Regions from separate parts of the Desulfovibrio sp. genome, predicted to be linked through region 3. Evidence: predicted binding sites of a transcription regulator. Region 3 holds the regulator's gene; each other region holds the start of a gene.
What was found. Region 3 encodes sigma-54, which starts transcription at its own class of promoters, with help from an activator protein. Its sites were predicted from a motif close to CTGGCACGGNNNNTGCTT; they were not measured.
Positions count from the first base shown of each region.

Region 1: a site for sigma-54 is predicted at 3,647-3,664, ahead of QZ383_RS01620 (glycyl radical protein). Genes of this name have one in related genera too.
Region 2: a site for sigma-54 is predicted at 3,259-3,276, ahead of urtA (urea ABC transporter substrate-binding protein). Genes of this name have one in related genera too.
Region 4: a site for sigma-54 is predicted at 3,273-3,290, ahead of nifH (nitrogenase iron protein). Genes of this name have one in related genera too.

Region 1 covers NZ_JAHZCJ010000001.1:362,157-367,838, forward strand. The annotation lists gene QZ383_RS01605 (acyl-CoA dehydratase activase) at 1-665, shown strand, start outside; gene QZ383_RS01610 (double-cubane-cluster-containing anaerobic reductase) at 697-1,836, shown strand; gene QZ383_RS01615 (GGDEF domain-containing protein) at 1,948-3,147, opposite strand; gene QZ383_RS01620 (glycyl radical protein) at 3,734-5,682, shown strand, end outside.
Region 2 covers NZ_JAHZCJ010000002.1:396,671-402,352, forward strand. The annotation lists gene fdnG (formate dehydrogenase-N subunit alpha) at 1-1,186, opposite strand, end outside; gene QZ383_RS04870 (LysR family transcriptional regulator) at 1,387-1,752, opposite strand; gene QZ383_RS04875 (formate dehydrogenase accessory protein FdhE) at 1,819-2,745, opposite strand; gene urtA (urea ABC transporter substrate-binding protein) at 3,397-4,650, shown strand; gene urtB (urea ABC transporter permease subunit UrtB) at 4,769-5,682, shown strand, end outside.
Region 3 covers NZ_JAHZCJ010000001.1:530,463-536,144, forward strand. The annotation lists gene QZ383_RS02260 (CTP synthase) at 1-1,572, shown strand, start outside; gene rpoN (RNA polymerase factor sigma-54) at 1,868-3,292, shown strand; gene raiA (ribosome-associated translation inhibitor RaiA) at 3,329-3,868, shown strand; gene rapZ (RNase adapter RapZ) at 4,055-5,005, shown strand; gene QZ383_RS02280 (PTS sugar transporter subunit IIA) at 5,039-5,482, shown strand; gene QZ383_RS02285 (PTS sugar transporter subunit IIB) at 5,484-5,682, shown strand, end outside.
Region 4 covers NZ_JAHZCJ010000002.1:327,107-332,788, forward strand. The annotation lists gene anfD (nitrogenase iron-iron protein, alpha chain) at 1-1,078, opposite strand, end outside; gene QZ383_RS04560 (P-II family nitrogen regulator) at 1,219-1,590, opposite strand; gene QZ383_RS04565 (P-II family nitrogen regulator) at 1,668-1,985, opposite strand; gene nifH (nitrogenase iron protein) at 2,371-3,198, opposite strand; gene QZ383_RS04575 (Fe-only nitrogenase accessory AnfO family protein) at 3,751-4,455, shown strand; gene QZ383_RS04580 (sigma-54 dependent transcriptional regulator) at 4,512-5,682, opposite strand, start outside.

The DNA of each region.
Region 1 (5,682 bases), 170 kb from region 3:
TTGCCAACAAAACGGTTACGGAGATCAGTTGCCATGCGCGGGGCGCTGCGCATCTTTTCCCCCGCGCGGGGCTTGTGCTCGATATCGGCGGGCAGGACAGCAAGGTAATAAGCCTGGATATTCCGCGTGAGGTGGAAGCGGGCAGTCTTGATGCGGCTGGCGGCGCAGGCAGCCTGGGCACGCTCAGAAGCGCGAACAAACCGGGCGCAGTGCGCGATTTTTTGATGAACGACAAGTGCGCGGCAGGCACCGGGCGTTTTTTGCAGGTGCTCTCGGGCATTTTGAACATGCCGTTGGACGAGCTGGGCAAGGCTGCCGCCACTGGCAAGCCTGTGGCCATCTCAAGCATGTGCGCCGTGTTTGCAGAAACGGAAATCGTGGGCCTTCTGGCCCGCAGCACGCCGCCGCAAGATATAGCCGCAGGGGTATTCCGCGCCATTGCCCGCAGAATGTGCGCCCTTGCCCGGCGCATCCCCATGCAGGGGGAATGCGTATTTACCGGCGGTCTGGCAACAAGCCCCGCCTTTGCGGCCATTCTTTCAGACGAACTTGGCCTGACAGTTCAGGTGCCCCACGACCCGCAGACTGTGGGTGCGCTGGGGGCGGCCCTGATTGCCGCAGATTTGTATGCGAAAAAAGACCGTGCTCTCACTACACAGCGATAACCTCAATAACCTCGCAAGGAAGGAAAGCATCATGAAGTGTGCCAGCTTTGACCGCATTATTACTGCTTTTGAAAAAAACGCTCTGGCAGTGCAGGAGGCCAAGAGGGAGGGCAAGAAAGTTGTGGGCCAGTACTGCCTGTACAGCCCTTCTGAAATAGCGGTGGCCGCCGGGGCCATCCCCGTTTCTTTGTGCGGCACCCGCAACGATTCCATTCCCGCGGCAGAAGAAATGCTGCCCCGCGCCCTTTGTCCGCTTATCAAGAGCAGCTTCGGCTTTGCGCTTAAAGACAGCTGCCCCTATCTGAGCGCTGCTGACGTAGTTGTGGCCGACACCACCTGTGACGGCAAAAAGAAAATGTACGAGCTGCTTGCAGCCTACAAGCCAGTTTTTCTGCTGCAACTGCCCCAGGTGCAGAATGATGATGCCCTTGCCTACTGGAGGCATCAGTTTGAACTGCTCGTCGCCTATCTGGAAAAAGAATTTGGCGTATCCATCACCGAGCAGAAGCTGCGCGACGCCATCAAGCTCATGAACCGTGAGCGTCTGGCCCTCAAGGCCGTTATGGATCTGGCAAAGCGCAAGCCCACGCCCATCACGGGGATGGAGCTGCTGGAAATCGGGTTCAAAACGTCTTTCTTCCCCGACAAGGAAAAAGGCATCTCCATGATGCTGGAGCTGGCGGATGAACTTGGCAAAATGGTCGATGCGGGCCAGGCAGGCGTTTCCGCAAGCGCGCCGCGTATATTGCTTACGGGCGTTCCTGTGGGCATGGGTTCGCACAAGGTTGTGCGCCTGATCGAAGAATGCGGCGGCAGCGTGGTTTGCCTTGATAACTGCTCCGGCTACAAGAAAACCCGCGTGATGATGGACGAGCAGGGCGACCCGCTGACCGAGATGGCCCGCCGCTATCTGGACGTGCCCTGTGCCGTCATGTCGCCCAATCCGCGCCGGTATGAAGCCATCAAGGAACTGGCGGCAGATTTCGCGGTGGATGCTGTGGTTGATCTGACCTGGCAGGGTTGCCAAACCTACGCGGTGGAATCGTCCTCCCTCAAAAAATTTGTGCAGGAGTCCTTGCAGTTGCCCTTCCTGCAAATCGAAACAGACTACTCTGAAACGGATACGGAGCAGCTCAAGGTTCGCATAGAAGCGTTTATCGAAATGCTGTAAAAACAGCGGCTACTCTCGCCAGCGTCAGGCGGCCCGCGCTGCTCCCGAATGTAATTACGGGGCAGGGCAGACCGTCTGATTTTTTTTGCGGATGTGCAGGCGCTTGGGGTCTCAGATTATGGTTTTGGCAGTCTCAGCTTCTCTTTTTGCGCATTTGTAATGGTACATTTTAACGTCTGCCCGCGAAATGGTGTCGGCAATGCTGCCATCCTGTTCCGGGTCAAACTGCGCAATCCCGTACGAAAAGCACAGGCAGAAGTCTCCAAAGGTAACTTGTCGTGCCTCCACGCAAATTTCAGCAACCTTTTTTTCTGTTGCGTCCAGGCTGGCGTTGAACAGCAATGTAACAAATTCATCACCGCCAATGCGGTATGTTGAGCCCTGAGTCCTGAAATTTTTCATAAGGAGCTGGGCAAGGGCCCTGATGTGCTCATCGCCCGCCGAGTGACCAAACTGGTCGTTGATGGCTTTAAGTTTGTTCAGGTCGCACGACACCACAGTTATGTTTTTTTGCTGCTCTGTGCCCCGTAGCTTGTGGGTGGCCAGTTCAAAGGCATTGCGGTTCATTGCGCCTGTGAGCAAGTCTGTATATGCGAGCCATTGATAGAGCGGAATGGAAAAACTGCGAATCAGCACAATGGCCACAAAGCCAACGCCAATGGCAACGCAAATGGAGGCAATGATGTAATACCGCTGGGAGCTTGCGGTATTTTCAGCAAAATATTCTCCGTCAAATTCAATAACAAGGGTGCCAACCGTGACCCCGTTGCTCTTGATCGGTTCGCAAGACGGAATAATCATGCCCCACGATGTCTTAAGGATTTCTGTTCCATGAAAAACATCTCCATCCAGACATTTGTTCACAGCGGGGAGAATTTCGACTTCTATGGGCGAACCGCAGGCACGAAAATCTTCTGAATCCCGTGACAGGCCATCAACAACATATATGGCCTTGCCTTCAGAATCGCGCTTTGCCGTGTAGAGATACCTGACGGCGGTTATTTTACGAACATCGTCAAGCTCTTGCTGTACATTATTGTAAAGGTGCGAGTCCATATCTTTGCCATCATAAATTGCAGTGAAGTTTTCTGGCGGTATGCGGTCAAGCAAGAGAGAGAAAATGGCGTCTGACATCATGGTTGTTATGAGTTTTAAATCGAGGTTTCTGTAATAATAGAAAATTGAAGTTATCAATGCCGCAGTTATTATTATGGAAATAACAACGAGAGAGAGTAATTTTAACTCTGCTCGAGAGAATGTTTTATCAAATTTGTTTCTGTCCGTTGATTTTGTATAGTACTTCTTGAGCATATCAGATTCCCTTGAAATAAATACGATGATGACTTCTCAATTTATACGCTACAATAAACTATATTTGATATCAAGCTTCTCAACTTTTTGAAATAATTATCTTATAATAAACAGGATATTGAAGTGAAAAAATTTATGAGTCAAATTGGTTGCGTAAATATAAGTTAATTTAATCTGCAAATATTAATATCGAAAGTGTGGTTTAAGTCATTGGCAGCTCGCATAAGTAACCACGCAGTTACGGTTCTTGCCTGGGGAGGAGGATATGCATGTCTCCGGTGTTCTGGCGATATGGGCAGCATGAGCGATGGCAAAAGGGTGAGATTGTGAAAAAGTGTTTTTTTGCACTGTTGCAAAAAAACACTTTTTAAAATTATGATGTTATTTTAATGTATTATGAAAAAAATGTTGCAAATTTACAACAATGGGAATAGCCGGATGATTATGGAATTTTGGAATTAATTTAAAAAAATGTAAATATTGCAGATAGTTAATTGAAATGGCACGGATGATGCTCATGGGTGGTCATTGAGATGAATATCACAAGCATCTCGCTTGAACATAATCACCATTCAGGAGTTTCATCATGAGTCAGTGCGGTTGCTGCATGTCCCCCCAGGAAGAGCGCGTTGTCAATAAAAGCGTTGACCGTAAAGGCCGCGAGCGCGTTTACGGCATTCTGGAACAGAACCAGTTCAGCCTTCCCCACGTGGACGTTGAGCGCGCCAAGTATTTCACCGAATCCATGCGCGAAACCGAAGGCGAACTGCTGACCCTGCGCTGGGCCAAGGCTCTGAAAAACGTGGCCGAAAAAATCACCGTCTACATTACCCCCAACCAGCTCATTGCTGGCCGCGTGGGCAAGTTTGGCCGTTACGGCATCCTGTATCCTGAAATCGACGGCGACTTTTACCGCGAAGTGCTGGCCGACCTGGAGCACCGCGACAAGAGCCCCTTCCAGATCTCGCAGGAAGACATCAAGGTTGTTATGGAAGAGATTGCTCCCTACTGGGAAGGCAAGACCTACCATGAACACCTCAACAAGACTCTGCCCGCCGAAATCCGCAACGTCACCTATGTGGACGAACGCGGCCTCAAGTCCAAGTTCGTGGTGAGCGAAACCTCGTCCTACCGTTCGGCCCTTCAGTGGGTGCCGGACTACGAAAAGGTCATCAAGCGCGGCTTCCTCGACATCCAGAAAGAAGCCCGCGAAAAGCTTGCCACCCTTGATCTGACCAACTCCGTTGATCTGTGGGACAAAAAGCCCTTCCTCGAAGCCATGATCCTTGTGTGCGACTCCATCATGATCTGGGCCAAGCGCCACGCCGATCTGGCCCGCGAACTTGCCGCCAAGGAAGGCGACCCCAAGCGCAAGGCCGAGCTGCTCCAGATCGCCAAAACCTGCGATCACGTGCCCGCACATCCTGCCCGCAGCTTCCGCGAAGCCATGCAGTGCCAGTGGTTTGTGCAGATGTTCTCGCGTATTGAACAGAAGGCCAGCGCCATCATCTCCAATGGCCGCATGGACCAGTACCTGTACCCCCTGTACAAAAAAGACATTGAAGAAGGCATCATCACCCGCGAAGAAGCCAAGGAACTGCTCGAATGCATGTGGGTGGACATGGCCCAGTTCATCGACCTGTACATCAACCCCACGGGCGTTGAATTTCAGGAAGGCTACGCCCACTGGGAAGCCGTGACCATCGGCGGCCAGACCCCCGAAGGCGAAGACGCCACCAATGACCTGACCTACCTGTTCCTTGAATCCAAGCGCGAATTTCCGCTCAACTACCCCGACCTTGCCGCGCGCATCCACTCCCGTTCGCCCGAACGCTTCCTGCGCGAAGTGGCCCTGACCATCAAGGACGGCTCCGGCTTCCCCAAACTCATCAACGATGAAGAAGTGGTGTTCCTCAACACCATCAAGGGTTGCCCGGTCAATGAAGCTCTGGACTACGCCGTTTCGGGCTGCACAGAAACGCGCATGCCCAACCGCGATACCTACACCTCCGGTTGCGTGTACGTGAACTTTGCCACCGCCCTTGAAATGACCATGTACAATGGCCGCATGCAGCACTACGGCGATGAGGTTGTGGGCCTTGAAACGGGCGAAGCGACTTCTTTCAAGAACTGGGAAGACTTTTACGAAGCTTACAAGGCCCAGCACCTCAACCTGCTGCGCAAGGCCTTCCAGCAGCAGCATGTGGTGGACAAGCTGCGCCCGCAGCACTTTGCCGCGCCGCTTTCTTCCGTGCTGCACAACCTGTGCATGGAAAACCTCATGGACCTGCACTGCGAAAAGATCCCCGGCGGTGTGGATTACTCCTACTTTGAATTCCTGGGCTACGGCACCGTGGTTGACTCCCTTGCCGCCATCAAAAAGCTGGTGTTTGAAGAAAAGCGCCTGAGCATGAAAGAAGTGGTGGAAGCCTGCAAGGCCGACTTCAAGGGTGCCGAACCCGTGCGCGAAATGCTGCGCAACGCCCCCTGCTACGGCAACAACGATCCCTATGTGGATAGCATTGCCAAGGACGT
Region 2 (5,682 bases), on a different contig from region 3:
CCTTGTCAGGCCTGCCGGTGGCGGCATAGGCCTCATACACCCGCAACAGGTCTTCCTTTGACACGCCCGTGACTTTTGACACGGTTTCAGGCGTGTAGCGGTCGTAATGCGCCTTCATTACATTAAAAACGCATCTGGGATCTTTCAGCGTTTTGTCGCGTTTGACCATTCCCTGAGCGTCTTTCTCAAAAGCCCAGGTGGATTTGTCGTAGGTTTTTGTCTTGGGGTCAAAGCCGGAAAAAACACCGTCCTTGAAGCTGTATTTGCTGCCAACAATAAAGGAGGCATTGGTGTACTCCAGCACAAATTCTTCAAAATATTTTTTATGATCAATGATGTATTTGATCATGCCGCCAAGAAAGGCGATATCCGTGCCGGACCGGATGGGCACATGGAAAGTGCTGCGAGCCGAGGTGCGTGAGAACTTGGGGTCAACGTGCATGACAACGGCATTGTTGTTTTCTTTGGCCCGCAATACCCATTTGAAGGTCATGGGATGGTGTTCTGCGCAGTTGCTGCCCATAATCAGGACGGCGTCAGCGTTCATAATGTCGTTGTAATGGTTGGTCATGGCACCACGGCCAAAGCACTCTGCAAGGGCGGGTACCGAGGGGCTGTGACAAATGCGCGCCTGATGGTCAAAATGCACGATGCCCAGTGCCCGGACCATCTGGTGCAATACCGCGGCTTCTTCGTTGGAAACCTGCGAAGACCCCAGGTGGAACAGGCTTTCAACGCGGTTGACCGTCTGCCCCTGAGCGTTTTTGACCTTGAAATCTTTGTCGCGCTGCTCCTTGATGCGTTGCGCTATGCGCTCCATCATCCAGCCCCAGTCTTTTTCCTCCCACTTGTCGCTGTAGGGCGCACGGTACAAAGGTTTGGTCAGACGCTCTGGACTCATATGCAGAGATTTAAGCGAGGCCCCTTTGGCGCACAACCCGCCATCACTGATGGGGAAATCGGGGTCGCCCTCAACATTGATGATCTTGCCGTCTTTGGAATGAACAAGGACGTTACAGCCACAGGAGCAAAAAGGACAAATGGATATGGCTTCCTTTGATCCTTCAAGCTTTGTGGCAGCGGCGTAAGCTTTGATCGGCGTGAGATCTATACCCAGCTGCACCGCAGCCAAGCCGGAAATTCCGACTGCGGATATTTTGAGAAAACCACGACGAGATACCTGCATGATTGCCTCCGCATATGTTGAGAATGATAAACGCTGCCTCGCCAGGGCATACTATTGCGTCTAAGCACTCACGCATAATAGCGTTCAGACAATCAAATTTGTCAATATTCTATATTTAGAACACCTGAATTTGTATGTACTATAAAAAGAATAAAGCATTTTAAAAAAGTATTATCAAAAAATTGCAATCAATTTTTTATTTATAATTGCTTATTTGTTGTAAAACATCGCAAATGCCAGGGGAATATCTGCTCCGCCTGTGCCAGTGCGCAACTTTCCACAGCACTATACCAGTGTTTGAAAGAATTGCGCATCATCAAACCCTCAGGGGTAAGCGACATGCCATCGCTCTTGCACTGGGGGCGGCGCACAAGCTCAACACCAAGCGCGTTTTCTGTTGCACGTATTTTTTTCCAGGCCGCCTGATACGACATCCCAAGGCTGGTCGCGGCCTTGCGCAACGACCCGCATTCTTCAACCTTGTCCAGCAGCATCACGCGGCCATAGCCAAAAACCATGGCGTCTTCTTCCTCAAGCCACAAATGTATACGAACGGTAGGGCGCATGGATTTCTCCCTGTTCAGGGCGCAAAAAACTTTCTGCTGCAAGCTCTTGTCGCAACGGCAGTGCACTTACTGACCAATAAGCCTGAAGATGGCCCCTGCACCGGGCGACAATGGCTCGTAACCCCTGGCCTGCGCCATGGCGTCAAGGTGCACCAGTGTCAGCGGCGCGCAATCCAGATTTGAAAAGACATCAGAATCTGTGGCCTCGGCAATGTCCATGCACGGCAGGTAATGGTTGCAGGCGTCGCAGGCATAGATGAATTCCTGCGGCTTTTCAGAAAGGGCATAACGCGTGAGCTTGTCATTTTCCTGCGTGCCACAGGAGGGGCAAACCGCCCGCGAAAAGCGCCAACGCAAACCGCACTGGGGGCAATGCAGCCACGCCTGACCGCTCTTGCTCACCACAAAATCCGCCTCGTTTGCATGCAGCTCAAGAGTTTCCAGATCAGGATCAGAACCACATACCGGGCAATAGCGTTTGCGCCACAACACCACAGAGGGATGCTGCGCGAGCCGTGGACGCATTGCCACCACGCAGGGGCTATAGACTGCGCGCACGTAGAACAGCAAAAAATTCTGCTCCACACCCGCAGCAAGCGCCGCAACGGCAAGCGCCTCCGCATCGCCATGAATCACCACGGCAAGGCACTTGTCGCATCCCTCATCATCCTTCAAATACGGCTCCAATCGGGCAATACTGCTCCGCAGCGAAGGAAATATCTCTGCCAGACCAATGGACATTATGGCTGCCGACTGACGGAGTGGCTCCCTGAAAAACACAGGATTAATCTTTGTTACAAGCGGAACTCCACTGAGGAAGTCATCTTCTGTCCAGACAAATTCCTGCCCGCCCGAAAATGACAATTGTTCTCCTGTTTTTTTCTGCAATGCGAGCAAATCCCGGCAACGCTGCACGACATCCGCAAACTCCGAGTGCTCTTCCATAAAGGCATCCATACGCTGAGAACACCAACCTTCATACTGCTCAGACATACACGCTCCATTTTGTTATACCAACGCAGCAACGCAAAAGCCCTGTTCCGTGCGGAACAGGGCTTTCTATTGATCAGACGAATTATATATCGCCATCATCAACACATCATGCATCATCCGGACAAGGTATTCCCTGCCAGCGCATGAGTCTGTAGAAAGCTTCAGCAACCGCACACCGTGAGGTTTTTGAAGATATTCAAAGATTCATGTAAAACATACTTTTATTTCCGCTGGTTACAGGATGTTTATCCTTGCCTTGTCCGCACGAAATACCACTCTGATTATTACTCAATTAAAGCATACCATATAGCCCCCGAAAGTAAAATAACTTTTCTGCTAAATTTGGATCTGGCGTGTGGAAAACCCGGACTGCGCACGGGCGTGCACTTGCTCACCAGCTAAAAATGAAACAATAATGTCCTACATTTCCTCAAAAATACAAAATTGTATCAACAAATGGACATGACTATAAATAAAATATAAATATTTCAAATAGTTATATAAAATATCGCCTTGGAACACCTCTTGCTTACCTATGTGCTGTAGCAAGCAGCGCGGCAACCATGGGGGTGCGCCGCGTCACGTACAGACATACAGACAGTTCCAAGGAGGCTCCACATGTTCAAGAAAACGTTGGCGGCGTTGGCTCTCATGCTCGTCACCCTGTGCGGTTCACTGAACGCAAAGGCCGCAGAAGACACCATCAAGGTGGGTATTCTGCATTCGCTCTCCGGCACCATGGCCATCAGCGAAACAACGCTGAAAGACGTCATGCTCATGCTCATTGAAGAGCAGAACAAAAAAGGCGGCCTGCTGGGCAAAAAACTGGAACCAGTGGTGGTAGACCCTGCCTCCAACTGGCCCCTCTTTGCAGAAAAAGCCCGCGAGCTGCTGAGCAAGGACAAGGTCGCCGCTGTTTTCGGATGTTGGACTTCGGTTTCGCGCAAGTCCGTCTTGCCCGTGTTTGAAGAACTCAACGGCCTCCTCTTCTACCCCGTGCAGTACGAAGGCGAAGAATCATCGCGCAACGTCATCTACACCGGCGCGGCCCCGAACCAGCAGGCCATCCCCGCTGTGGATTACCTGATGAACGACCTCGGCGTTAAGCGCTGGGTGCTGGCCGGTACGGACTACGTGTTCCCCCGCACCGCCAACAAGATCATCGAAGCCTACCTGATCTCCAAGGGCGTGAAGAAGGAAGATATCCTTATCAACTACACGCCCTTCGGTCATTCCGACTGGCAGTCCATCGTTGCTGAAATCAAAAAGTTCGGCAATGCGGGCAAAAAGACCGCCGTGGTTTCCACCCTCAACGGCGATGCCAACGTGCCTTTCTACAAGGAACTTGCCAACCAGGGCATCACTGCCGCCGACATTCCCGTCATGGCTTTCTCCGTGGGTGAAGAAGAACTCTCCGGCATAGACACCAAGCCGCTGGTGGGCCATCTGGCCGCCTGGAACTACTTCATGAGCGTGGACAATCCCGCCAACAAGGCCTTCATCAAAAAATGGCACGACTTCACCAAGAACCCCAAGCGCGTGACCAACGACCCCATGGAAGCTCACTACATCGGCTTCAACCTGTGGGTGAAGGCTGTTGAAAAGGCCCAGAGCACCGATGTGAACAAGGTTCTGAAGGCCATTGTGGGCCTTGAAACCCCCAACCTCACCGGCGGCATAGCCAAGGTTCTGCCCAACCACCACATCACCAAGCCCGTGCTCATCGGCGAGATCCAGGCCGACGGCCAGTTCCAGGTGGTCTGGGAAACTCCCTCCGTGGTTCCCGGCGAAGCGTGGTCGCACTACCTGCCCGAATCCAAGGATCTGATCGGCGACTGGACCGACCCCATCAACTGCGGCAACTACAACACCAAGACCAAGAAATGCGGCGGCGCTTCCAAATAGCCCGCGCAACCGTATGAATCTGCTGCGGGGGCCCCAGCGGCCCCCGCAATCCCCCCACGGCATGTCGGCCCGGGTCAGCCCAGCGCAGACCCGGCAGACCAGACTAAAGGATATTCCCATGCGCACGGCGCTCTTGCTCTGCTGCCTCATAATTTTCAGCCTGCCTCCCGCAGTGCTGGCGTCCGGACCGGAACCGGACGGGAATGCCGGGGGCGCGGTTTCGACTCCTTCCGCGTCCCCGGTGCAAACTTCGCCATCCATTATTCCAGCCGATCTGCTCAAGGCTCTGGTGAGCCCCAAGGTAGCAGACAGGGATGCGGCCATTGCCGCGCTGGAAAAGGATGACAGCAGCCTTGCCGCGCCACTGCGCGAAAAGCTGCTGGAAGCCCTGCTGCGCAATACCCTGCTGGCCGATGCCGCCGCAGGAACGCTCTTTGTGAGCGACGATGCAGGTCAGGCGCGGCCCCTTGACGCCAGGGGCGAACTTGGCGCGGCTCAGAGTGCCGATGCCCTGCGCAAGGTGGGCACAAGCAACCGCCAGCGCCAGCGCATTACGGATATCCTCAACGCTCAGGCCCTTACCTCCACAGACGCGGCCAAGCGCCGTCAGGCCTCGGCGGCCCTCATGGACAGCGCCACCCCGCCCCTCAAGGCAGAGGCTTTGAACAAACTGCTGGCAGGAGAAAAGGACGATACCGTGCGCGCCAATCTGGGCGCGGCCCTTGCCCTGTACGTGGCGGCAGACCCTGCCGCCGTGCGCTCAGACCAGCTTGCCGCCGTCAAAGCCCTGAACAGCAACGGCAGCCCGGCAGCGCTCAACGCCCTGCGCACCCTTGCCGCCTCACCTGATACGGCTGTGGCCAAGGCGGCGGACGATGCCCTGTATTCCCAGCGCGTTTCCGCCCAGTGGGCGCAGTTTTTTGAAATGCTCTTTTTTGGCACGAGCCTTGGATCCATTCTTGTACTGGCCGCCATTGGTCTTGCCATCACCTTTGGCGTCATGGGCGTCATCAATATGGCTCACGGCGAGCT
Region 3 (5,682 bases):
TTGGGCGCGCTGCTGCAAACGCGCGGGCTTACGGTAACCATCCAGAAGCTTGATCCTTACATCAATGTTGACCCCGGCACCATGAACCCGTTCCAGCACGGCGAGGTCTTTGTTACCGATGACGGCGCGGAAACGGATCTGGATCTCGGGCACTACGAACGTTACCTTAACGTGCCCATGTCGCGGAAGAACAACACCACTTCCGGTGCCATTTACAACCACGTTATCGCCAAGGAACGTCACGGCGATTACCTGGGCGCCACGGTGCAGGTGATCCCGCACATTACTGATGAAATCAAGAGCGTGGTGCTCTCCCTTTCCGATGGCGAGGACGCGCCCGATGTCGCCATTATCGAAATTGGCGGCACCGTGGGCGACATCGAAGGCCTGCCCTTTCTTGAGGCCATCCGTCAGTTACGTTCCGACCTTGGGCGCGACAACTGCCTGAACATTCACCTTACCCTGGTGCCTTACCTGCGCAGCGCTGGCGAGCACAAGACCAAGCCCACCCAGCACAGCGTCAAGGAACTGCTCTCCATCGGCATTCAGCCCGACATTATTCTGTGCCGCTGCGAGCAGAGCATCCCCGAAGAACTGCGCCGCAAAATTGCCCTGTTCTGCAATGTGGATCAGGACGCCGTGTTCTCTTCGGTGGACGTGAACAATATTTATGAAGTGCCGCTCAAGTTCTATGAAGAAGGCTTTGACCAGAAGGTAGCCATCATGCTGCGCCTGCCCGCGCGCAATGCCCACCTTGAAGCCTGGGAAAAGCTCGTGAGCGACTGCGCCAACCCCAAGGGCAAGGTCACCATTGCCATTGTGGGCAAGTACGTTGACCTCAAGGAAGCTTACAAGAGCCTGCACGAAGCCCTCATCCACGGTGGCGTTGCCAACCGTGTTGAGGTGGAGCTGCGCTACGTCAATTCCGAAAATGTGGACGAAAGTAATTGCGCGGAATCCTTCAAGGGCTGTCACGGCATTCTTGTGCCCGGCGGCTTTGGCTACCGCGGCGTGGAAGGCAAGATTGCCGCCATCCGCTATGCGCGTGAAAACAACATTCCCTTCTTCGGCATCTGCCTTGGCATGCAGTGCGCGGTTATCGAATTTGCCCGCCACGTGGCAAACCTTGATGACGCCAACTCGGAAGAATTCAACCCGCTTTCTGACCACAAGGTTATCTACCTTATGACCGAGTGGTTCGACTTCCGCACCAAGAACGTTGAAAAACGCGACGCGGGTAGCGACAAGGGCGGCACCATGCGCCTTGGCTCCTACCCCTGTAAGGTGCAGCCCGATACCAAGGCCTTTGTGGCCTACAAAAAGGGCATGGTTGATGAACGCCACCGTCACCGCTACGAATTCAACAATGCCTTCAAGGAAATGCTGGGCGAAAAGGGCATGGTTTTCAGCGGCACCGCCCCTGACGATTCGCTTGTGGAAATCATTGAGCTGAAGAACCACCCCTGGTTCCTTGGCTGCCAGTTCCACCCCGAATTCAAATCCCGGCCCATGAACGCGCATCCGCTGTTCCGCGAATTTATCGGAGCGGCGAAAAAGTTCGCCAAGGTGTAATTCGCGGCGTTAACGCAGCGAGGCTTATTGGTTTTCACCACGCTTGGGTATCGCAAAATCGCGCAAAAAGGGGAGGGCATTGCCTTCCCCTTTTTTGGTGCGCAGTTTATTTTCAGCGGCGCAAAAACTGCGCCAAATCTGGGTTTTTGACGCGGGCAGCCCGTGCCTCAGGATAGGGATGCCGCGAACCTGATCTTGCAACTGTTAGCTATTGCATAATTTTTGCAGATGTGGCACAGTACTTGTAAACAGATAATTCTATAGTCCTATGGCTAGTTAAGGCAAAAGAGTACACATGGCACTGGAACTACGGCAGCAACTTAAGCTGTCACAGCAACTGGTAATGACCCCGCAATTGCAGCAGGCAATCAAGCTGTTGCAACTCTCACGCGTGGAACTTCTGGAAACTGTGCAGCAGGAGCTGCTTGAAAACCCCTTTCTCGAAGAATCTTCACTTACGGACGATGCCTCCCAGGAGCAGCACGACGACAGCCGCGAAGCGCCCAAGGAGGAAGTGTACGACAGGGAACTGGCCAAGGACGCCGACTGGGAAGACTACCTCGGCGAGTTTGCCAGCACACCCCGCCTTTCGCAGTCACGCGAATTTGAACTTGCCGAAGAAATTTCGCCCCTTGAAGCCCGCTATGCGGCCAAGCCCACCCTAGAAGGGCATCTGTTCTGGCAGTTGCGCCTTTCTTCGCTGACAGAAGAGCAGAAGGGGATTGGCGAGGTCATCATCGGCAATCTCTCCTCCGCCGGGTATCTGCAAGCCAGCATTGAAGAAGTGGCAGAAATGGCCCAGGTTGCGCCCGAGGCCGTGTTGCCCGTGCTTGAAAGGGTGCAGCTTTTTGACCCCATCGGCGTTGCCGCGCGTGATGCGCGCGAATGCCTGATGGTGCAGATCAAAAGCCTCAACTACGCCCGCGACCCCATCCTCGTGGAGCTGGTAGAATCGCACCTTGAAGACCTCGAGGCCAAGCGCTACAAGCCCCTGCTGCGCAAGTTCAAGCTCGATATGGAAGAGCTCAAGGAGTATCTGGATATCATTCAGAGCCTTGACCCATTGCCCGGCGCAAGTTTTGGCGGCGGCGAGCCAACTTACGTAAGCCCCGATGTATTTGTGTACAAGATGGGCGACGAATTTGTGATTTTGCTCAATGATGACGGCCTGCCCCAGTTGCAGCTTTCGGCCATGAGCCAGATGAATATTGGCAGTTCGGATAAGGAAAAGGACTACTGCTCCGAAAAGATCCGTTCCGCCTCATGGCTTATCAAGAGCCTGTATCAGCGCCAGCGCACGCTTTACAAGGTTATGGAAAGCATTGTGCGCCATCAGCAGCCATTTTTTGAAGACGGCGTGACCAAGCTCGCGCCGCTCATTCTCAAGGATATTGCTGACGATATCAGCATGCACGAATCAACGGTGAGCCGCATTACCACCAACAAGTATGTGGCAACGCCCCACGGCATCTTTGAATTGAAGTTTTTCTTTAACAGCGGCCTTGAACTCGATGACGGAAGTCAGGTAGGCTCAGAAAGCGTCAAGGCTCTGATCAAGAAATTCATCTCTGAGGAAGATACCCGATCCCCCCTCAGCGATGAGCGTATCGGCGAAATGCTCAAGGAGCGTCTCAAGGTCAATATTGCGCGGCGCACGGTGGCAAAATACCGCACGGCGCTTGATATTCCATCTTCGTCAAGGCGCAAGGAGCATTTCTGATTCCCCGTCGAGTGGCTCAATACTTAGGAGGAACTTATGAACATCTCATTTGCTTTCAAGAATTTTGAAGCCTCCGAACATCTGAAGAAGTATGCCCGTCGCCGCATGGAAAAGCTGGGACGGTTTTTTGGCAAGGCCTCTGGCCTTGAAGTTGCCGTTGTGCTGACAGTCGATAAGTTCCGCCATCGCTGCGAAGTGACCGTTACAGGCGAAGGCCTGCACATCAACGCCACGGAACAGACCTCAGACATGTATGCAGCCATTGACCTTGTGACAGACAAGGTTGAATCGCAGATCAAGCGCCAGGTGGCCCGGGTAAAGGCCCAGCGGCGGCATGCCCGTAATACGGATGTGGACGTGTTTACCTACAACCTCGATGCCGAAGCCGACGTGCAGCAGCCCGCTGACGGCACCGACCGCCTCGCCACCAAGCCCCTGCATCTGGATGAAGCGCTCATGCAGCTTGATTCCATCGGCAGCGAGTTTCTGGTGTTCTTTAACGCAGAAAACAACCGCATCAATGTGGTATACCGCACCAAGGTGAGCGGCTATGCCCTCATTGACCCCGTGTTGTAATCATTCATAATGGGGGGGCGGGCTGGCAACAGCTCGCCCCCGTTCAGGCGCACCCCCCCCTGCCGTTTGCCGCGCAATGGCCCTTACCCGGCTTGAGCGCGGCGCGGATTTGGCAACGTCCGTCAGAAGCCTGTGGCGCATAACCCCGGCTGCAAACGGCGATCTGACCCCGAAGAGGCGAATGTCATGAAGGATTCCGCGCAGATACCCGCCACAGATTCCACCCTTGCCGCACAGCCTGATGCTGACGCGCCCGTTCCCGGCGTGGATGTGCAGGTGTGCATTGTCACGGGCCTTTCCGGCGCTGGCAAAAGCACGGCGCTCAAGGTTTTTGAAGACATGGGTCACTTTGTGGTCGATGGGCTGCCGGTGAGCCTTGTCATGGAAATGGTGGACATGATGTCGCGCCCCTCCATGAGCCACTTCAAGGGCATCGCCCTCGGCATGGATCTGCGCCAGAGCAATTTTGTGGAAGACATCAACGACTGCCTGAGCATGCTCGCGGGCAAAAACATCCGCCCCATGCTGCTTTTTCTTGAGGCCAACAATCAGGAACTCATTCGCCGCTATGCCTCGACCCGCCGCCCGCATCCGCTGGAGCGCGAGGGCATGGGCCTTGAGGCGGCGCTTCTGGCAGAGCGCAGCAGTCTGCGCCCCCTGCGCGAAATGGCTGATCTGGTCATCGACACTTCGCGTTTTTCTATCCACGACCTGCGGCGCGCCATCCAGAAGCGCTGGAGCGGCAACAAGGGCAAGCTGCGGGCCATCAGGGTCAACGTGATTTCTTTCGGTTTCAAATACGGCGTGCCGCGCGAGGCTGATCTGGTTTTTGACCTGCGCTTTCTGGCAAACCCCTATTTTGTGGAAGAGCTGCGGCCCATGAGCGGCAAGGACAAACCCGTTGCCGACTATGTGTTCAATTCGCCCCATGCCCGCGAATATCGCGACAAGCTGGTTGATCTGCTGTTTTTTATGCTGCCGCTCATGGAGGCCGAAGGCCGCTACCGCATAACCGTGGCCGTGGGCTGTACCGGCGGCCGCCACCGCTCGGTGGCAATGGCCGAAGAAATTTTACAGGCGCTGCGGCAGGCTGATTATCCGGCTTTTCTGGAGCATCGGCACCTTGAACTTGGCTAAAAAAGCTGGCACGTTCTGTTGCGTGAGGTTGTCATGACGGACGAAAACAAGAAGACTCAGGTTGGAATCATTCTGGTTTCGCATGCCGACTATGGTTCGGCCATGCTGCGCACCGCCGAATTCATACTCGGGCAGCAGAGCGATTGCAGCTCCATCAGTGTTGACGTGGCGCACGAGGTTTCCGAAACCGTTCGCCGCCTTACGGACGCAACCCAGCGGCTCGACAAGGGCGCGGGCGTCATTATTCTTACGGATATGTTTGGCGGCACGCCCACCAATCTTGCGCTTTCGCTGCTGGCAACCCATAAAGTTGAGGTTGTTACCGGCGTGAACCTGCCCATGCTGCTCAAGGTGTTTACCTCGCGCGACAAGGAGCTTGAGGAAGTGGCCCGCATCGCTGGCGAGGCAGGCGCAAAAGGTATTGTGGTTGCGGGCAGCATGCTGCGCAACAAAGCCCGTGACAAAGCCGATAGCTAGTATGTGGTTTCGCGTGGACAATCGCCTGGTTCACGGCCAGGTCATCGAAGCCTGGTTACCCTACACAGGGGCGCGACATCTGGTGGTAGCCAACGACGAACTTGCGGACGACATAATGCGGCAGCAGATAATTGAACTGGCAGTGCCGCAGCGCGTGATGACACACTTCATCAACGTGAAGGAACTGGCGGCCACGCTCA
Region 4 (5,682 bases), on a different contig from region 3:
AATAGATGGAAACAACGTCCAGGCCCATTTCCTTTTCAATAATGTGCGCCCAGTGCCACAGCTTGGAGCCGCCGGGCCACAGGCAGACCTTCACGCCCTTGAGACGTTTGGCGTACCAGTCAAGCTCGGGCCGCCAGCGGGCGGTTTCTTCGTCAATGATGGCTTGGGCTTCCTTTTCCAGCCCAAAAAACAGGCCGATCTTGAGCAGGGATTCGCTCACCATCTCGTGGCCGAAACCGTCAATGTCGAGGCGCGGCGTGCCGTAGCGCACACGCAGCTCGTTGCAGATGTATTCCGCCGAGCGGGCGCATTCCAGCACATTGAGCTGGGCCTTGTGCATGGCGCGCAGATCGTCGTACTTGCCGTTGCCGGTAAAGACCGAAAGAACCTGAATGCCCATGCGGCGAAAGTAGTCGCACATGATTTCCACATCGCCCTGAATGTTGTAGTCACCCACGTAGTTGATGACGTAGCGGCTCTTGATTTCAGGCTCGACCGTGCCCACCTTCTGGTTGATCCAGGCTATGTTGATCTTGTGGTGCCCGCCGGACTGGCTGGGACCGGCAAAACCGGGCGAATTGCACACAAAAATGTCAACATCGGGCATTTCTTCCATGATCTCCTGAGCCAGGGCGTTAATATCATCGCCGATGAGGGCCGAGGCGCAGGTCTGGTAAATGGTCATGCGCTTGATGTGCGGAAAAGCCTTGAAGGCCTCCTTGATGCTGTTGCGCAACTGGTCTTCCGCGCCAAAGACCACGTGCTTTTCCTTCATGTCCGAGGCGAAGGTGTACTTGAGCTGGAAGTTGCCGTCGTCGCTGATGTAGCGCTTGGTCTGCCATGTATCATAGGTACAGCCCACGGGGCCGTGGCTCAGGTGGATCACGTCCTTCATGGGCGTGCCGATCACATGCTTGGCCCCGCAAAAGGCGCAGCCACGCTCGGAAATACTGCCTGGGATCGTGTTCAGGTATCCAAGTGGCAGGCAGGTGGAGAGGTCATCGCTTTCGCCCTTGACCACTGCGTGCTTTTCCCGCTCGGGGATGCATTCGCTGCATTTGAAAAGATGGTATGGCATATCAGTATCCTATACGCGGCCTAGAGCCGTTTACGAATGAAATGAAGTAACTGCTCTGCACGGATTTTTCTGAAAATCCTTGCCGCGAAATGCGCGCAGGCTTTGCCTGCCGTAAGCGAGCATTTCATGTGTTACATGCTCTAGAGTATGGCCGCCGTGCCCATTTCGCCGGTACGCACCCGCAGGGCCTGTTCAACCGGGCATACAATGATCTTGCCATCGCCGATGCCGCCCGTCTGGTTGATCTTGATGATGGTATTCACGACCCTGTCCAGCATGTTGGCGGGAACCACAATGGAGAGCAGCCGTTTGGGGACGTACATCATGCCTTTGTAGCTCCCCATGCCGCGCACAATGGGGCTTATCTCCACGGAAACTTCTTCGGCGATGCCCTTCTGCTTGCCCCGCCCGAATACGGGAATGACGCTCATGCCCGGAAAACCCATGCGGTCCAGGGCTTTTTTTGTGGCCGTCACCTTGTTGGGACGGATGATGGCGATAATCTCCTTCATGGCGAGCTCCTGAACTGTATTGCCTCAATACTGTGTGAAAGCGCCCTTGGCGGGGCACAAAAGCAACTGCGGTTGCGCTAGATGCCTTCCTGCCCGGTGCGGATGGTCAGCACCCGCTCCACCGGTGACACAAAGACCTTGCCGTCGCCAAAATTACCCGTGTTGGCATAGCTCTGCACAAGTTGGAGCACCTGATCCACGTGCTCGTCCTCCACCACCATCATGAGCAGATTCTTGGGCAGCTCGTCGTAGTGGACGCTGCCGCTGTCCAGCCCTTTCTGTTTGCCGCGCCCAAAGGCCTGAATTTTTGTCAGGGCCACAAAACCCGATGCGGCAAGCCCTTCCACCACGTTTTCGGTGCTCTCTGGACGAACGATGGCTCGTACCATTTTCATTGGCGGCTCCTTTAAAGTTGTTGCAACTGTCACTCTAGATTCACTGGGATTCAGGCCGTTAGCCGCGCTGGCACTCACACATTGCCAAAAGCGTCTTTTTATCCGTTTCAGGCTTTAGGCCGTGGTGGGCATTCCAACCTGCCAAAAGCGTCTTTTGTTCACTGGCAAGGAAAATGTCCGTTTCTGCCTTAGGCCGCATTGAGCATTCGATGCATTTTTGCTTTCCTGCAAGGATGGCGAGGCTTTTATGCAGGGAGTGTCCTCTCGCTTTAGCCGTTGCGACAACGGAAGCTACGGATAAAGACAGCAACGCTACGGTACTCGACCGGAATAAAAGGCGAGCCAGACGCAGCAGGGAACGAAAAGGTGCGAATGCCCACGCGGCCTAGTCGGAAATGCCGTATTTTACGACCATCGCCTCCAACTGATCCATCGACAGCGGCTGGGGAATGACGAAATTCTGGTTATTGATGATCTTTTCTGCCAGCTCGCTGTATTCCTTGGCCTGATTCTGGCTGTCGTCGTATTCGGTCACGGTTTTTTTGTTGAATTCGGCCTTTTGCACGATGTTGTCGCGGGGTACAAAGTGAATCATCTGCGTGCCGATGGAGGCGGTGAATTCTTCAAGAAATTCCCTTTCGCGATCCACGTTGCGGCTATTGCAGATGATGCCGCCAAGGCGCACGCCGCTCTGCTTGGCGTACTTGAGCAGGCCCTTGCAGATGTTGTTTGCGGCGTAGATGGCCATCATTTCGCCAGAAGCCACGATATAGACCTCCTGCGCCTTGCCGTCGCGGATGGGCATGGCAAAACCGCCGCACACCACGTCGCCGAGCACGTCAAAGAACACGAAATCAAGATCGTCAGTGTACGCGCCCTGATTTTCCATCAGGTCGATGGCCGTGATAACGCCTCGGCCAGCACAGCCCACGCCCGGTTCGGGCCCGCCAGATTCCACGCAGAGGATCTCGTGAAAACCCTTCTTGACCACCTTGTCCAGGGTCACCTTTTCCGCACCCACAGCGCGCAGGGTGTCCATGAGTGATTCCTGCGGCTTGCCGCCCAGAATCAGGCGGGTGGAGTCGGCCTTGGGGTCGCAGCCATGGATGAAAATTTTCTTCCCGTGAAAATGGGCCATGGCCGCAGCCGTGTTCTGGGTTGTGGTGGACTTGCCGATGCCGCCCTTTCCGTAAATGGCTATCTTGCGAGGCATAACGCATTCTCCCGCCGTCTTCCGGCTGTTTTGACCAGGGACAAGGCGTCTCTGGCACCGTGTATGCCCCTCTTGTGCATCGGCTGTGCTATTGTGGAAGATTTTAAATTTAACATTTTAAAACAAATAGTTATGAAAACTATGCTTAATCACGCTTTGCAACATGCGTACGCAAGCGTACAAAGCACCGCTTTTTTGGACAGATTGGTACATTTAACAAATATATATGTAATTTCATTATGTTACTAAATCACACTTTCAAATATTTACGTGACCATGAACAATATATAAAATTTGTAATACACTAATTTATTTAACTTTATATACAATCAGCAATCACTCCCGCTTTGTTATCGAGTCATAACTCTGTACGCAGGTGGAACGTACCTGCCCAACAGTGAGGGCAGACATAGCGCGCACACGGGCACACACAATAATAGTGTTATTATTTAAACATATTACGAATAACTATTTTCAAGCGCATGGATATTGCACACGCCCCCACGAAAGGCCGGACTGCTTCGAGGCCCTGCCACAACAGACGGAGAGCGTATGCAAGGTTTACTCGATGGCTCGCGGATTGCGGTTTTTCATGATGATCTGGGCGCATTGGCTGCGCCCACGGCGGCCAGCGCAGTGGCGGTTTACGTGCGGAACGAACACGACTGGAGCGAAGACAAGAGGCACAGCTTCAGCCTGACCCAAGGCGCTGGTCTGAGCGAACTGCGCGAGCAGATGCAAACGCTTGCCGCCAACCTGGGGGACTGCCGCATTGTGGTGGGGGCTGAAGACCACGGCGCGCCATACGGCGTTCTGGACAAGATGGGATTTTACATCTGTATGATGGACAGATTTGAGGCAGAAGCTCTGGAAGGCGTGCGCAAGGGCGTGTTGGCGGCGGTGCAGCAGGCGACCCGCCCACAGTGCGGCATGCTGCCCACCAGCAGACCGCGAGAAATAGCACCGAGGCGCTTTTTTCTGGATATGTGCGAGGCCAAGCTCACCGATCCTCTGTTCACAGCCAGAGAATCCATTTTGGTATTTGTTGAAACCACGCCCTTTGAGCAGTTGCAGATCAAATGCGATCACGAACCGCGCTGGCTGCCCAGCTTTGCGCTGGTGACGGGGCTTGAAATGGAAAAGGAAGAGCTGGAATCAGGCCTCATGTTGGTGACGGTGCGCCAGCCAGCAGACCGCAATGCCGATGCCTTGCTGGGGCAAAAGTGGTTTGACGGCACGGGCTGTTCTTGCGGTTAAAGTCCGGCTGGAAGCAGCAATGCGCACGCATGCCCCAAGGATGGGGCGGGTGTACCTTATACGCCGTACTCCCGCAGCTTCCGCCACAGGGATGAGCGGCTGATGCCCAACATGTCCGCGGCCAGCGTGCGGTTGTCGCCAGCCAGCTCAAGGGCGTGCAAAATGTGCTGTTTTTCCATCTCTGCCAGCGGAACAAGCGGTGTCGATGCGTCCGGTGCTGGCGCGGCTGGCACCGATGCACATGGTGGTGTTGCCTGGGGGCAAACCGGGGTAACGGCGGCGGCATCCTCCTGTCGGACGGCGGCGGTAGAAGAACCGGGATTGCGGACGGACAGGCGGGCTGCAACCTCGGAAACTTCCGGGGGCAAATGCGCCAGCCCTATGCTGCCGCCCGGCGGGCAAAACACCGCCGCCCGCTCGAGAATATTGGCAAGTTCGCGCACGTTGCCGGGGAAGGGATACTGCCGCAGGGCATCAAGTGCGTCATCTTCAATATCCAGCGGCACGGCCCCGCCCTGTTCCGCCAGCCGCGCAAGAAAATATCGGGCCAGCAGGGGGATGTCCTCTGCCCTGCTGCGCAGGGGAGGCAATTCCTGCGTGACCACGGCCACGCGGTAGTACAGGTCGCGCCGGAAGCGCCCGGCCTCCACCTCTTCCTTGAGGTTGCGGTTGGTGGCGGCGATAATGCGTACGTCCACGGGTATGTCCACGGTGCCACCCACGCGGCGAAGGTTCTGCTCCTGCAAAACACGCAGCAGCTTGACCTGCATGCCCGGCGGCATTTCACCCATCTCATCCAGAAACAGCGTACCGCCGCTTGCGGCCTCAAACAGACCTTCCTTGCGCCGCACCGCGCCGGAAAATGCCCCCTGTTCATGCCCGAAAAGCTCGCTTTCGAGCAGTTCCGGCGAGAGCGCGCCGCAGTTGATCGCCAAAAAACGCCGCCTCGCCCGCTGGCTCTGGGCATGCATGGTGCGGGCAGCCAGCTCCTTGCCCGTACCTGTTTCACCTTGCAGCAGCACGGCCACATCTGTGGGGGCCAGACGCATGAGCGCCTGCCGCAGACCGCACATAGCTGGCGATATGCCCACCATTTCCGGCACGGAGCCGCTTGCCTCAAGCTGGGCGCGCATCTGGGCGACCTGCTGACGCAGGCGGCGCTTTTCCAGCGCCCGCGCCACCAGCATGCGCGCTTCTTCCAGCGAGTACGGCTTGGCCAGATAATGA